DNA from 3 places in the Oceanobacillus sp. FSL K6-3682 genome. Region 3 is predicted to be linked to each of the others. Evidence: a T-box and tRNA genes for the amino acid it is inferred to sense, from the RefSeq annotation. Region 3 holds a T-box; the other regions hold tRNA genes.
What was found. The T-box of region 3 lies ahead of ileS (isoleucine--tRNA ligase). A T-box ahead of a tRNA ligase gene usually reads a tRNA of that ligase, here a tRNA-Ile.
Positions count from the first base shown of each region.

Region 1: it has a tRNA-Ile gene. The T-box ahead of ileS (isoleucine--tRNA ligase) is inferred to sense a tRNA for this amino acid. The anticodon was not compared.
Region 2: it has a tRNA-Ile gene. The T-box ahead of ileS (isoleucine--tRNA ligase) is inferred to sense a tRNA for this amino acid. The anticodon was not compared.

Region 1 covers NZ_CP150263.1:373,507-377,674, forward strand. Annotated here, with positions in the region: rRNA gene MHH51_RS01950 (23S ribosomal RNA) at 1-1,030, shown strand, start outside; rRNA gene rrf (5S ribosomal RNA) at 1,091-1,206, shown strand; tRNA gene MHH51_RS01960 (tRNA-Glu) at 1,336-1,410, shown strand; tRNA gene MHH51_RS01965 (tRNA-Val) at 1,416-1,491, shown strand; tRNA gene MHH51_RS01970 (tRNA-Met) at 1,514-1,590, shown strand; tRNA gene MHH51_RS01975 (tRNA-Asp) at 1,595-1,671, shown strand; tRNA gene MHH51_RS01980 (tRNA-Phe) at 1,767-1,842, shown strand; tRNA gene MHH51_RS01985 (tRNA-Gly) at 1,853-1,926, shown strand; tRNA gene MHH51_RS01990 (tRNA-Ile) at 1,937-2,010, shown strand; gene MHH51_RS01995 (hypothetical protein) at 2,399-2,632, shown strand; gene MHH51_RS02000 (DNA-binding protein) at 2,861-3,451, shown strand; gene MHH51_RS02005 (aminoglycoside phosphotransferase family protein) at 3,645-4,168, opposite strand, start outside.
Region 2 covers NZ_CP150263.1:2,748,929-2,753,096, reverse strand. Annotated here, with positions in the region: gene MHH51_RS13780 (Na/Pi cotransporter family protein) at 1-1,484, shown strand, start outside; tRNA gene MHH51_RS13775 (tRNA-Asn) at 1,768-1,842, shown strand; tRNA gene MHH51_RS13770 (tRNA-Met) at 1,844-1,920, shown strand; tRNA gene MHH51_RS13765 (tRNA-His) at 1,948-2,023, shown strand; tRNA gene MHH51_RS13760 (tRNA-Ile) at 2,039-2,115, shown strand; tRNA gene MHH51_RS13755 (tRNA-Ser) at 2,128-2,220, shown strand; tRNA gene MHH51_RS13750 (tRNA-Phe) at 2,275-2,347, shown strand; gene sodA (superoxide dismutase SodA) at 2,646-3,257, shown strand; gene MHH51_RS13740 (MFS transporter) at 3,359-4,168, shown strand, end outside.
Region 3 covers NZ_CP150263.1:2,980,900-2,985,067, reverse strand. Annotated here, with positions in the region: gene MHH51_RS14915 (cell division protein SepF) at 1-95, shown strand, start outside; gene MHH51_RS14910 (YggT family protein) at 102-365, shown strand; gene MHH51_RS14905 (YlmH/Sll1252 family protein) at 387-1,163, shown strand; gene MHH51_RS14900 (DivIVA domain-containing protein) at 1,243-1,746, shown strand; T-box leader at 1,840-2,056, shown strand; gene ileS (isoleucine--tRNA ligase) at 2,127-4,168, shown strand, end outside.

The DNA.
Region 1 (4,168 bases), 2.2 Mb from region 3:
GAGCGAAGCTTTGAACCGAAGCCCCAGTAAACGGCGGCCGTAACTATAACGGTCCTAAGGTAGCGAAATTCCTTGTCGGGTAAGTTCCGACCCGCACGAAAGGTGCAACGACTTGGGCACTGTCTCAACGAGAGACCCGGTGAAATTATACTATGCGTGAAGATGCGCATTACCCGCGACAGGACGGAAAGACCCCGTGGAGCTTTACTGTAGCCTGATATGGAATGTTTGTGCAGTTTGTACAGGATAGGTGGGAGCCTTTGAAGCGTGAGCGCCAGCTTACGTGGAGGCACCCGTGGGATACCACCCTAACTGTATGACCATTCTAACCCAGGACCGTAATCCGGTTCGGAGACAGTGTCAGGCGGGCAGTTTGACTGGGGCGGTCGCCTCCTAAAAGGTAACGGAGGCGCCCAAAGGTTCCCTCAGAATGGTTGGAAATCATTCGTAGAGTGTAAAGGCAGAAGGGAGCTTGACTGCGAGACCTACAAGTCGAGCAGGGACGAAAGTCGGGCTTAGTGATCCGGTGGTTCCGCATGGAAGGGCCATCGCTCAACGGATAAAAGCTACCCCGGGGATAACAGGCTTATCTCCCCCAAGAGTTCACATCGACGGGGAGGTTTGGCACCTCGATGTCGGCTCATCGCATCCTGGGGCTGTAGTCGGTCCCAAGGGTTGGGCTGTTCGCCCATTAAAGCGGTACGCGAGCTGGGTTCAGAACGTCGTGAGACAGTTCGGTCCCTATCCGTCGTGGGCGTTGGAAGTTTGAGAGGAGCTGTCCTTAGTACGAGAGGACCGGGATGGACACACCGCTGGTGTACCAGTTGTTCCGCCAGGAGCATAGCTGGGTAGCTACGTGTGGAAAGGATAAGTGCTGAAAGCATCTAAGCATGAAGCCCCCCTCAAGATGAAACTTCCCATCACTTCAAGTGAGTAAAATCCCTCAGAGACGATGAGGTTGATAGGTCCGAGGTGGAAGCGTGGCGACACGTGCAGCTGACGGATACTAATCGATTGAGGACTTATCTAAGTTTTTTGATGTCACATTACTCTTATTTAGTTTTCAGGGTGCAAATCCTAAATAAATAAGTCTGGTAGCGATAGCGAAGAGGTCACACCTGTTTCCATGCCGAACACAGAAGTTAAGTTCTTCAGCGCCAATGGTAGTTGGGGGCTTCCCCCTGCAAGAGTAGGACGCCGCCAGGCAATCCTTATTTCACAGTACCTTAATGGTAGAACTTCGGTTAATAACCGACTGGTCGTAGATTTGAAGTTTAACTTTTAAAATCTGCCTGTGAAATTATTTATTTTCCTATTAACTGGAAAATAATACCTGGCCCGTTGGTCAAGCGGTTAAGACACCGCCCTTTCACGGCGGTAACACGGGTTCGAATCCCGTACGGGTCACCAATAATGGAGGATTAGCTCAGCTGGGAGAGCACCTGCCTTACAAGCAGGGGGTCGCAGGTTCGAGCCCTGCATCCTCCACCATATAAGACTTATAAATTCATATCGCGGGGTGGAGCAGTCTGGCAGCTCGTTGGGCTCATAACCCAAAGGTCGCAGGTTCAAATCCTGCCCCCGCAACCAAAATGGTCCGGTAGTTCAGCTGGTTAGAATGCCTGCCTGTCACGCAGGAGGTCGCGGGTTCGAGTCCCGTCCGGACCGCCATATACCACCTTGGATCAACTGATAGAACCGCTGACTTGTAATTAGAGAGTCACAGGTTCGAATCCCTTTAATTCTTCCATACATAATAGTTAATTGGCTTGGTAGCTCAGTCGGTAGAGCAGAGGACTGAAAATCCTTGTGTCGGCGGTTCGATTCCGTCCCGAGCCACCATCTTAAATATGCGGGTGTAGTTTAGTGGTAAAACCTCAGCCTTCCAAGCTGATGATGAGGGTTCGATTCCCTTCACCCGCTCCATTATTAAAGTGGGCCTGTAGCTCAGCTGGTTAGAGCGCACGCCTGATAAGCGTGAGGTCGGTGGTTCGAGTCCACTCAGGCCCATTACTTATATATATTTATGATGCAAATCTCATACATTTGTATGTTAATATAAGAATTATCATGATGACCTTAACTCATGCCCAACAGCCTTCTAAGCTGCGGGTCAATGATTTAAACCCTCTCTATGAGGTCTTTTTTTAGGAAAATTACTCGATGACTGGAAGCTACTCCCGTAAAGAAGACAAGTTGTGAGAGAGTTTTTTTTTTGCATACATATTTATAACTTTCCCTCTTTGTTTGCTCCATTTTTCTCTTCAAAATCCTTTTTGCCGTATATAGCACATTCAATCGAAATTTATTTCAAAATAAAATTAGCCCTCAGCTTCAAACTAAATTATGAGGATGCTATAATTGGTTTTTCAAACTATCTTTAAAGGGAGAAATATACATGCAATTATACGACAAACCAATGAGAGCGTATTTACATAATGATTTAGCAGCCTTTGAATCAGAGGAAAATGACAAACATCTTATTTATTTTTTTGAAAAGGGTTACGTAACAGTTCTTGGTGAGTTTGATTCTGATAAGCATGCTGGAGGAAAAGCCTGTATTATTTTTAATCAGGATGATGTGATATCTGTTGAAAAAGGAATGCTGCGTTTTATTGATGTTAAGAGTTAATGAAAATAATAATAGAGCTAATGTTGAAAAATGAGCTTATTTGTGCTGTTAAAACTGCATTGCAGCTAGATGGGATGATCAAGTAGCCATTAGAAGAAACATCTTTTAGTTCGGCATTCAAAAATGTGACAGATAAGTTTATCGTGCCCCTTTCAATAGTAACGGAAGACCAAAATAAATGTTAAACTGGAATAATATATTTATTTCCCGGAAGGAGTTTAGTTACCCATGAGTAGTCCACTTCCTAAAATCGGTAAGCCTGCAATGAATGCCCTTCATCATATAAATATTAAAACAATTGAAGATGCTGCTAGGCTTGATGAAACAACACTGCTTAAAATTCATGGTGTCGGACCAAAAGCAGTCAGCATATTAAGGGATACACTAACAGAAAAAGGATTAAAGTTTGCGGAGAGTAATCAGCTCTCATTCACTCCTGACTTTGCAGTTCTTGGTGATTTAAAATGTGACAATGCCCCCAAAAGAAGAATTATTCGTGATTTTATTATAGGGCGTGCCGCCGGCAAGGAAGAAATATTAAAAGATGTCTTAACGGAGGACGTTATATGGTGTGTGATTAATAGGGAGGAGATTCATGGATTTCTGAACTTTTCTCAAAAAGTATCTGAAACAGATTACCCTGTCAGCAGCGTGGAAATAGCTATGAATCTTACCCATGGTAAAGAAGGAGCTTCACATACAACCATGACGTTAAATGATGGCAGACAGATTTATATTGCAGATTTTTTTGGGTTTGCCAGCAATAAAAAAGACGCTAAGATTAAAATGATTACAACTTATTTTGCGGGCCAATATTAATTCGGTTTCATGATCGACAATGCTTTTTGGATTAATTTGTGTGGAAGTCAAGAAAACCGGTGTTTCGTATAAAAATCCGGTTTTCTTGACTATTAAAAAGTTATTTGTATCGTTTAATTGACAAAGAGCATCTAAAGTTTTTTAAGATAGACTCTTGCCCTAATTTGTAATAGTAATCTAAAAGAATAAACAGCTACCTTTTATCTGACCAAGCCTCTGCAACTGCTAACAAATCTTTACCGGATTTATTGTCAATTGCCAGCAATAATAATCCAGTGGAGACACACTGAAGGAAGCCCCATTCCCAAATGGCTTGTTTGTCCACACCTGTTAGCATACTCAAATGGGCACACCGTTCCATACCTTTTTCTACAGGATGGTGCTTGTATTCTTCAGTCCATTCTCTCATCAAAACACCTAAATCATAAGCTTTTTCGTAGATTATGCCATCTGGATCAATCAATTTAAACTGATTTTCTTTGGATGTATCTTGTAAAATATTCGTGTTATGGGCATCCCCGTGAACGAGTACATGATTTTTCGGATTCTCTTCCTTATGTCTTGAGTGGAGAAAACGATAGGCAAATGCAATCGTCCCCTCTGAGCATGGGTAATTTAACGATTTCCAGGTGCTTTCAATAAACCCGCTAAACCAAGAAAAAACCTCTTTGTTGCTTTGCAATGTGGAATGCTGGAAAGGAACAGTCCATGTTTTTT
Region 2 (4,168 bases), 230 kb from region 3:
CATTTTTGGGTGTACTTGCCGGTATTCTTGTAACGGTACTTATTCAAAGCAGTTCAGGAACTACAGTTTTGACTGTAGGACTTGTAAATGCAGGATTTATGACACTTAGACAGGCTATTGGTGTTATTATGGGTGCCAATATCGGTACTACTGCTACAGCATTTATTATCGGAATTGATATTGGAGAATATTCGTTACTTATTTTAGCACTTGGTGCCTTTACAATCTTTTTCTTTAAAAAGCAAAGGATTATAGCTGTAGGACAGGCATTATTTGGATTTGGTTCTTTATTCTTTGGACTCGAATTAATGAGTAGTGGAATGACACCGCTCCGTTCTTTAGATGCATTTCATGAACTGACGGTTACAATGAGTGATACGCCAATCCTGGGGGTTGTAATTGGTACAGTCTTTACTGTAATCGTACAGAGCTCAACAGCAACCATCGGTATTTTGCAGGGGTTATTTGCACAGGGTGCTATCGAGTTAGATGCAGCTATTCCAGTATTGTTTGGTGATAATATCGGTACAACGATTACAGCGGTTATAGCTAGTATTGGAACTTCTGTTGCCGCCAAACGTGCTGCATATACACATGTAACTTTTAACTTGATTGGTGCAGTTATCTTTATGATACTTCTGTTTCCATTTACAAATTTTGTGAGTTATTTAGAGACGGCATTAAATCTTAATAAGGAAATGACGATTGCTTTTGCCCATGGCAGTTATAATGTAGCAAATACCATTATTCAGTTTCCATTCATTGGCTTCTTAGCATGGTTGATTACTAAACTTGTGCCTGGGGATGATGTTGTTATTGAGTATAAGCCAAAGCATTTAGATTCCATTTTTCTTCAGCAGTCTTCTTCACTGGCGCTTGCCCAGGCTAAATTGGAAGTGGTCCGTATGGGGAAATATGCGTATCAGGGATTAGAAGAAACGCATAATTATATCACTACACAAAATCCAAAGAGTTCAGAGATGGCTCTGCAAATTGAGGGAGCACTAAATAACCTCGACCGTAAGATTACAGAGTATTTAGTGGATATTGCTTCTACCAACTTAACAGAACCTGAGAGTGTAGAGCATACCGGATTAATGAGCACTATCCGTGATATTGAACGGATCGGCGACCATTTTGAAAATGTTGTTGAGTTGGTTGACTATAAAATGTCAAATAAAGTTTCGCTGACGGAGCAAGCTATTGAAGACTTAAACAAAATGTTCGATTTAACTTATATGACAGTTAAGCAGGCTGTGGAATCCTTAGAAACGAATGATAAGGAAGCTGCTTTAGAAGTTATACAAAAAGAAGACCAAATTGACAAAATGGAACGTAAATTCCGTAAAAATCATATCATTCGAATGAATGAGGGGATTTGTAATGGAACAGCAGGTATCGTTTTTGTAGATGTTTTAAGTAATTTAGAAAGAATTGGTGATCATGCTGTAAATATTGCACAAAATGTTTTAGAAGAGCATTAATTATTAATTTGTATAAAAGACTCTGTCTGTTTATTTTTCAGGCAGAGTCTTTGTTAAATGAATGAATTTAATGGAATTCATACGAAAAGCAGCTTAATTTACTATTAACTAAAAGAAATTATATAAGTTTTAAAAGTTTTTGTTGAAATATGTTATATTACGTGCTATTATAATTCTTGCAGTCAACTTCTGATAAAAACTTTTGCAACACCGCAAAAAAAGTTGTTGACATAATCTACATAACATGATAAATTATATTTTGTTGCTAATTAAAAAACATTATTCCACAGTAGCTCAGTGGTAGAGCAATCGGCTGTTAACCGATCGGTCGTAGGTTCGAATCCTACCTGTGGAGCCATGGCGGTGTAGCTCAGCTGGCGAGAGCGTACGGTTCATACCCGTGAGGTCGGGGGTTCGATCCCCTCCGCCGCTACCAAAAAAATACATAAACTACTATTACATGGCGGTCGTGGCGAAGTGGTTAACGCACCGGATTGTGGCTCCGGCATACGTGGGTTCGATCCCCACCGGTCGCCCCATTAAAAATAGTGAAAGGACCCTTAGCTCAGTTGGTTAGAGCTATCGGCTCATAACCGATCGGTCGCAGGTTCGAGTCCTGCAGGGTCCACCATTTATTCTGCCGGGAGGTATACCCAAGTCTGGCTGAAGGGATCGGTCTTGAAAACCGACAGGCGGGTCAAACCGCGCGGGGGTTCGAATCCCTCTACCTCCTCCATACATATATTATAAAAGAATAATGCAGAGCTTTTCTATGGAAGTTCATCTTTTTGGCTTGGTAGCTCAGTCGGTAGAGCAGAGGACTGAAAATCCTTGTGTCGGCGGTTCGATTCCGTCCCGAGCCATCTTTAAAAACAAGCTTAAGGCTTGTTTTTTTATGCTCTTTTTTAATCCTCTTGTTTCCTTTGTTGAAATAGGCATTGCCTAAGATTGTGAAGAAAATCCGGTTAGATAATAACAGTTCTTTAAGGCAAAAAAGTTTCTTTAAATCAAAAATAGAAATAATCTATTTTTAAAATTGTTGTTTTATAAGGAATTGACGATAGAGGTGAGTGCAAAATATTTGCAAGAAATACTTTCCTTTGATACCTTAATAAGTGAAGAGCTTAAAAAAACATCATTTATTTAAAGGAGGAGTTACACATGGCAAAATTTGAATTACCAGAATTACCTTATGCATACGATGCATTAGAACCAACTATCGATAAAGAAACAATGAATATTCACCATACGAAGCATCACAACACCTACGTTACAAAATTAAATGATGCACTAGACGGACATGAAGATCTGCAAAATAAATCCGTAGAAGAGCTTGTCAGCGATTTAAACGCGGTTCCTGAAGACATCCGCACAGCAGTACGCAACAATGGCGGTGGACATGCTAACCATAGCTTTTTCTGGAAGACACTGTCACCAAATGGCGGCGGAGAACCTGCAGGAGAGCTGGCTGATAAAATCAACAGCAAATTCGGTTCTTTAGACAAATTTAAAGAAGAATTTGCAGCTGCAGCAGCAGGACGCTTTGGTTCTGGCTGGGCATGGCTGGTATTAAATAATGGCGAGCTTGAAATCACAAGCACACCAAACCAGGATTCACCATTAACAGAAGGCAAAACACCATTATTAGGATTGGATGTATGGGAGCATGCATACTATCTTAAATATCAAAATAAACGCCCGGAATACATTTCAGCATTCTGGAATGTAGTAAACTGGGATCAAGTAGCTAACAATTACGAAGCTGCGAAATAATAAATAATTACAAAAAGCTTGCAGAAATTTAAACTTCTGCAAGCTTTTTGTATAGATACGATTCCTTCGCTAAAAATAAAAGGAGAAGGAGTCGTTTTCTTATGCAATTACATCAGCAATATAGAAGATACAAAAACCAAAAAGATGAATACAGGGACTTGTGGATGCTACTGTTGATTGGAGTTTTATATGCAGCCGGGATCTTTTTATCAAATACTTTTGTAAATGTGTACTTATGGAAGCAATCCGGCGACTTTTTTGTGATTGCTAACTATCATTTAGCGAGCTATGTATTTCAAGCATTGTCGTTTATTTATGCAGGGAAATTATCGAAAAAAATAGATCGTATCATTATATTAAGAATCGGGATACTTTTCTTATGTTTCTTTTTTTTATTTGTTCTTTGGATTGGTGAGCTTGCAGCATATTATAATTTTATTCTCGGCTGTTTATTGGGAATAGGTTATGGTTTTTTCTGGCTGGCTTATTACCTGCTGACTTTTGAAATTACAGAACCAGATACGAGAGATTGGTTTAATGGTATTTCAGGCACACTAACGTCATTTGCAGGGATGATTGGGCCATTACTTGCAGGGTGGATGATATCAAAAATGGCTGGTGATGTTGGTTATACTGCTATTTTTATTATTTCCTTAAGCTTATTCATTGCAGCAATTGTAGCCAGCTTTTTCATCATACGTAAGGGGAGCAGAGGGAGCTTTGCTTTAGCTGCTGTTATAAATGAAAGAAAGAGAAATAAAAATTGGAAGCGTATATTACATGCTCATTTTTTCCAGGGGCTAAGGGAAGGGATATATGGTTTTTATATTACCATTTGGATTTTCCTTGTTACAAACAGTGAGCTTGTGTTAGGAGTTTTTAATTTATTTCTTTCAGGCTTATCGATCGTC
Region 3 (4,168 bases):
CTGAAACATTCCTATGTACACCAGACAATGTGGAGATTACTGGAAGCATTTCTGAAATGTTGTATGAACAGGAAGATTATGATAAAGGATGGTAGCAGCAGATGTTGGCACAAATCGTTTCAATAATAAGTTTTGCTTTAAGCATTTACAGCTTTGCACTGATAGCATATATTTTAATGTCCTGGTTTCCGGGAGCAAGGGAGTCACAATTTGGGGAAATGCTAGGGAAAATTTGTGAGCCTTATTTAGAGATTTTTCGTAAATTTATTCCGCCGCTTGGTATGATTGACTTTTCACCAATTGTTGCTATACTCTTGCTGCAGTTTGCAAGACAGGGCTTTATGCAATTTGCAATGATGTTTTAGGATTCAGAGAAAGGGATGACCATGGAAGTTTATCAGCATTTTCGAAAAGAAGAACAGCCTTTTATAGATCAGGTCCTCTCCTGGAAAGACCAGGTGGAGCGGTCTTATATTCCGAAGCTGACTGATTTTTTGGATCCTCGTGAGCAGGAAATTGTACAGATGCTTTTAGGAACCAGCCAAGATGAACTGCAAACAGAAGCCTTTGGCGGGTCAGAATACAGCGAACGGAAAAGGATAGTTATTGCGCCTGTTTATGAAACCATTACAAAGGATACGTTTCAAATTCAACTTCTAGAAGCGGTTTATCCAGAGAAATTTGTAAGTCTGGAGCATCGTGATGTAATGGGGGCTTTTTTATCACAAGGTGTAAAGCGTAAAAAACTTGGAGATATTACGGCAGCAGATGGGAAAATTCATTTGCTGGCAGCAGGAGAGGTCGTTCCGTTTATTCAGATGAATTTGACCTCAATCAAAAAATCCCGTATCTCCTTTAAGGAACAATCCCTTGAATCTCTGGCTGTCAAAAAAGAAAATTGGAAAGAGTATGATAAAACAATCTCTTCCCTGCGATTAGATACAGTGATTAAAGAGATATATGGATTATCCCGAAAAGATGCAGCTGCACTTATTCAAAAACTGCTTGTAAAAGTAAATTATCGGGTAGTGGATGATGTGAAATTCCAACTACAGGAAGGAGATATGCTTTCTGTACGTGGAAAAGGCAGAAGCAAAATAGTTGAAATACGCGGGAGATCGAAGAAAGACAAAATTAAAATGACGGCTGCAATTTTACAATAAGTGCTGGCATTTACGCTGGAATTATTGAATAATAAAGAGAGAAATTGACAGCTTGGAACCGATTAGGGAGGTGGAGATGGTGGCATTATCACCATTAGATATTCATAATAAAGAATTTGCAAGAGGATTCCGGGGCTATGATGAAGATGAAGTTAATAAATTCCTTGATCAAGTAATGAAGGATTATGAAATTGTTATCCGTGAAAGAGATGAATTAGATCAAAAGGCAAAAGAGCTTCAAGAGCGATTAGGGCATTTTACAAACATTGAAGAAACGCTAAACAAATCTATTCTTGTTGCCCAGGAAACAGCAGAGGATATTAAAGGCAGCGCGCAAAAAGAAGCAAAATTAATTATGAAAGAAGCAGAAAAAAATGCCGACCGAATTGTAAATGAAGCATTAAGTAAAGCACGGAAAATTTCACTTGATGTAGAAGAATTGAAAAAACAAGCGAAGGTATTCCGTTCAAGAATGCGCATGCTGGTTCAGGCACAATTGGAAATGCTGGGTACAGATGATTGGCAAGAATTATTTGATACTGAAGTAGATGAAGACTTGGAACTGATGGAGCATGAATCATAAAGGCTTGACTTAGGATTGTATATTACATATAATTCATACAAGTATAATGTTTTTTTGACACTTATTTTACATTAAAAAAATCATGATGTTTATAGGAATACAATGAAAGAGAAAGTATAGAAGAATATTCTGTATAAGCGAGTCAGGGATGGTGTAAGCCTGATACAGAAATCTTTTAGAAAATCACTCTGGAGTAGCTGTTATGAATACACGTAGTAACAGCCGACTGTCCACGTTACGGATTTCGAGTGAATTTAATGCCGGGCATTAAATTTATAAGGGTGGTACCGCGAGTCTTCTCGTCCCTTTAGGGATTAGAGGGCTCTTTTTGTATATAAATAATTATTTTTTAGGTCATAAAAATAACAGGAGGGAATATCTTGGAATATAAACAAACACTATTAATGCCAAAAACAGCGTTTCCTATGCGGGGAAATCTGCCAAATAAAGAACCTGAACGTCAAAAGAATTGGGAAGAAAGTAACCAGTATCAAAAAAGCTTAGAGCGTACAAAAGGAAGACCATTATTTATTTTACATGATGGGCCTCCGTATGCGAATGGAGATATTCATATTGGACATGCGCTTAATAAAATCCTGAAGGACTTTATTGTTCGGTATAAATCTATGACAGGCTACTATGCTCCGTATGTTCCCGGCTGGGATACACATGGATTGCCAATCGAGACTGCATTGACAAAGAAAAAGAAAGTAAAGCGCAAAGAGATGTCTGTTGCTGAATTCCGTAAGCTTTGTGAAGAATATGCACTTGGACAAATTGACAGTCAGCGTACGCAATTTAAAAAATTAGGAGTTCGCGGAGATTGGGATAATCCATATATTACGTTAACAAAGGATTATGAAGCTTCCCAAATTAAGGTATTTGGAGAAATGGCAAGAAAAGGCTATATTTATAAAGGTCTTAAGCCCGTATATTGGTCTCCTTCTTCGGAGTCTGCACTTGCAGAAGCAGAAATTGAATACCAGGATAAGCGCTCACCTTCTATCTATGTTTCTTTTGAAGTAACAGATGGTAAAGATGTACTTGATGGTGATGAGAAAATCATTATTTGGACAACTACTCCATGGACGCTTCCTGCTAACTTAGGGATCAGCCTGCATCCAGATTTAAGCTATGTTGTTGCCCAAGTAAATGATGAGAAGTATGTTTTAGCAGAAGCTCTGCTCGAAGATGTCAAAGAAGTATTAGGCTGGGAAGATGTAACTGTTGTGAAGAAGTTTAAAGGTCAGGAAGCTGACAGAGTAGAAGCGCGGCATCCATTCTATGATCGCAAATCGCTTGTCATGCTTGGAGAGCATGTTACAACTGATGCAGGTACAGGCTGTGTTCATACAGCTCCTGGGCACGGGGAAGATGACTTCTATGTTTGCCGTAAGTATGGTATCGATGCATTTTGTCCAGTCGATGAAAAAGGCGTGTTTACAAGTGAAGCGCCAGGATTTGAAGGACTATTCTATGATGATGCAAATAAAGTAATTACGGAAAAATTAGATGAAACTGGTTCCTTGTTAAAATTAGAGTTTATTACGCACTCTTATCCGCATGACTGGAGAACCAAGAAACCGACTATTTTCCGTGCGACGTCACAATGGTTTGCTTCCATCAAGGACTTTCGCCAAGAAATCCTTGATGAAATTAAGAATGTGAATTGGTATCCGCATTGGGGAGAAACAAGACTATATAATATGGTAAGAGATCGTGAAGACTGGTGTATTTCCAGACAGCGTGCTTGGGGCGTTCCTATCCCTGTCTTTTACGGGGAAGATGGTACACCGATTATTACAGATGAAACAATCTCTCATGTATCTGATCTTTTCCGAGAGCACGGTTCAAATATTTGGTTCGAAAGAGAAGCAGAGGATTTATTACCGGAAGGATTTACATCAGAGCATAGTCCAAACGGTAAATTTACAAAAGAAGTTGATATCATGGACGTATGGTTTGATTCAGGTTCATCCCATGAAGGTGTCCTTATGAACCGGCCGGAGCTTCAGCGTCCGGCAGATATCTATTTAGAAGGCAGCGATCAGTATCGCGGCTGGTTTAACTCATCATTATCTACATCTGTGGCAGTGACAGGGAAAGCACCATATAAAAATATCATCAGCCATGGTTTTGTACTTGATGGAAACGGCCGTAAGATGAGTAAATCATTGGGTAATGTTATTGTTCCTTCTAAAGTACAAAAACAATTAGGATCAGATATTTTAAGACTTTGGGTTGCAAGTGTTGATTATCAGGCAGATGTACGTATTTCTGATGATATTTTAAAACAAACATCTGAAAGCTATCGTAAAATCCGAAATACCTTCCGTTTCTTATTAGCGAATCTTGCAGATTTTGATCCTGCTAAAGACCGGGTGAAGGATGAAGACCTGCAGGAAGTAGACCGCTATATGCT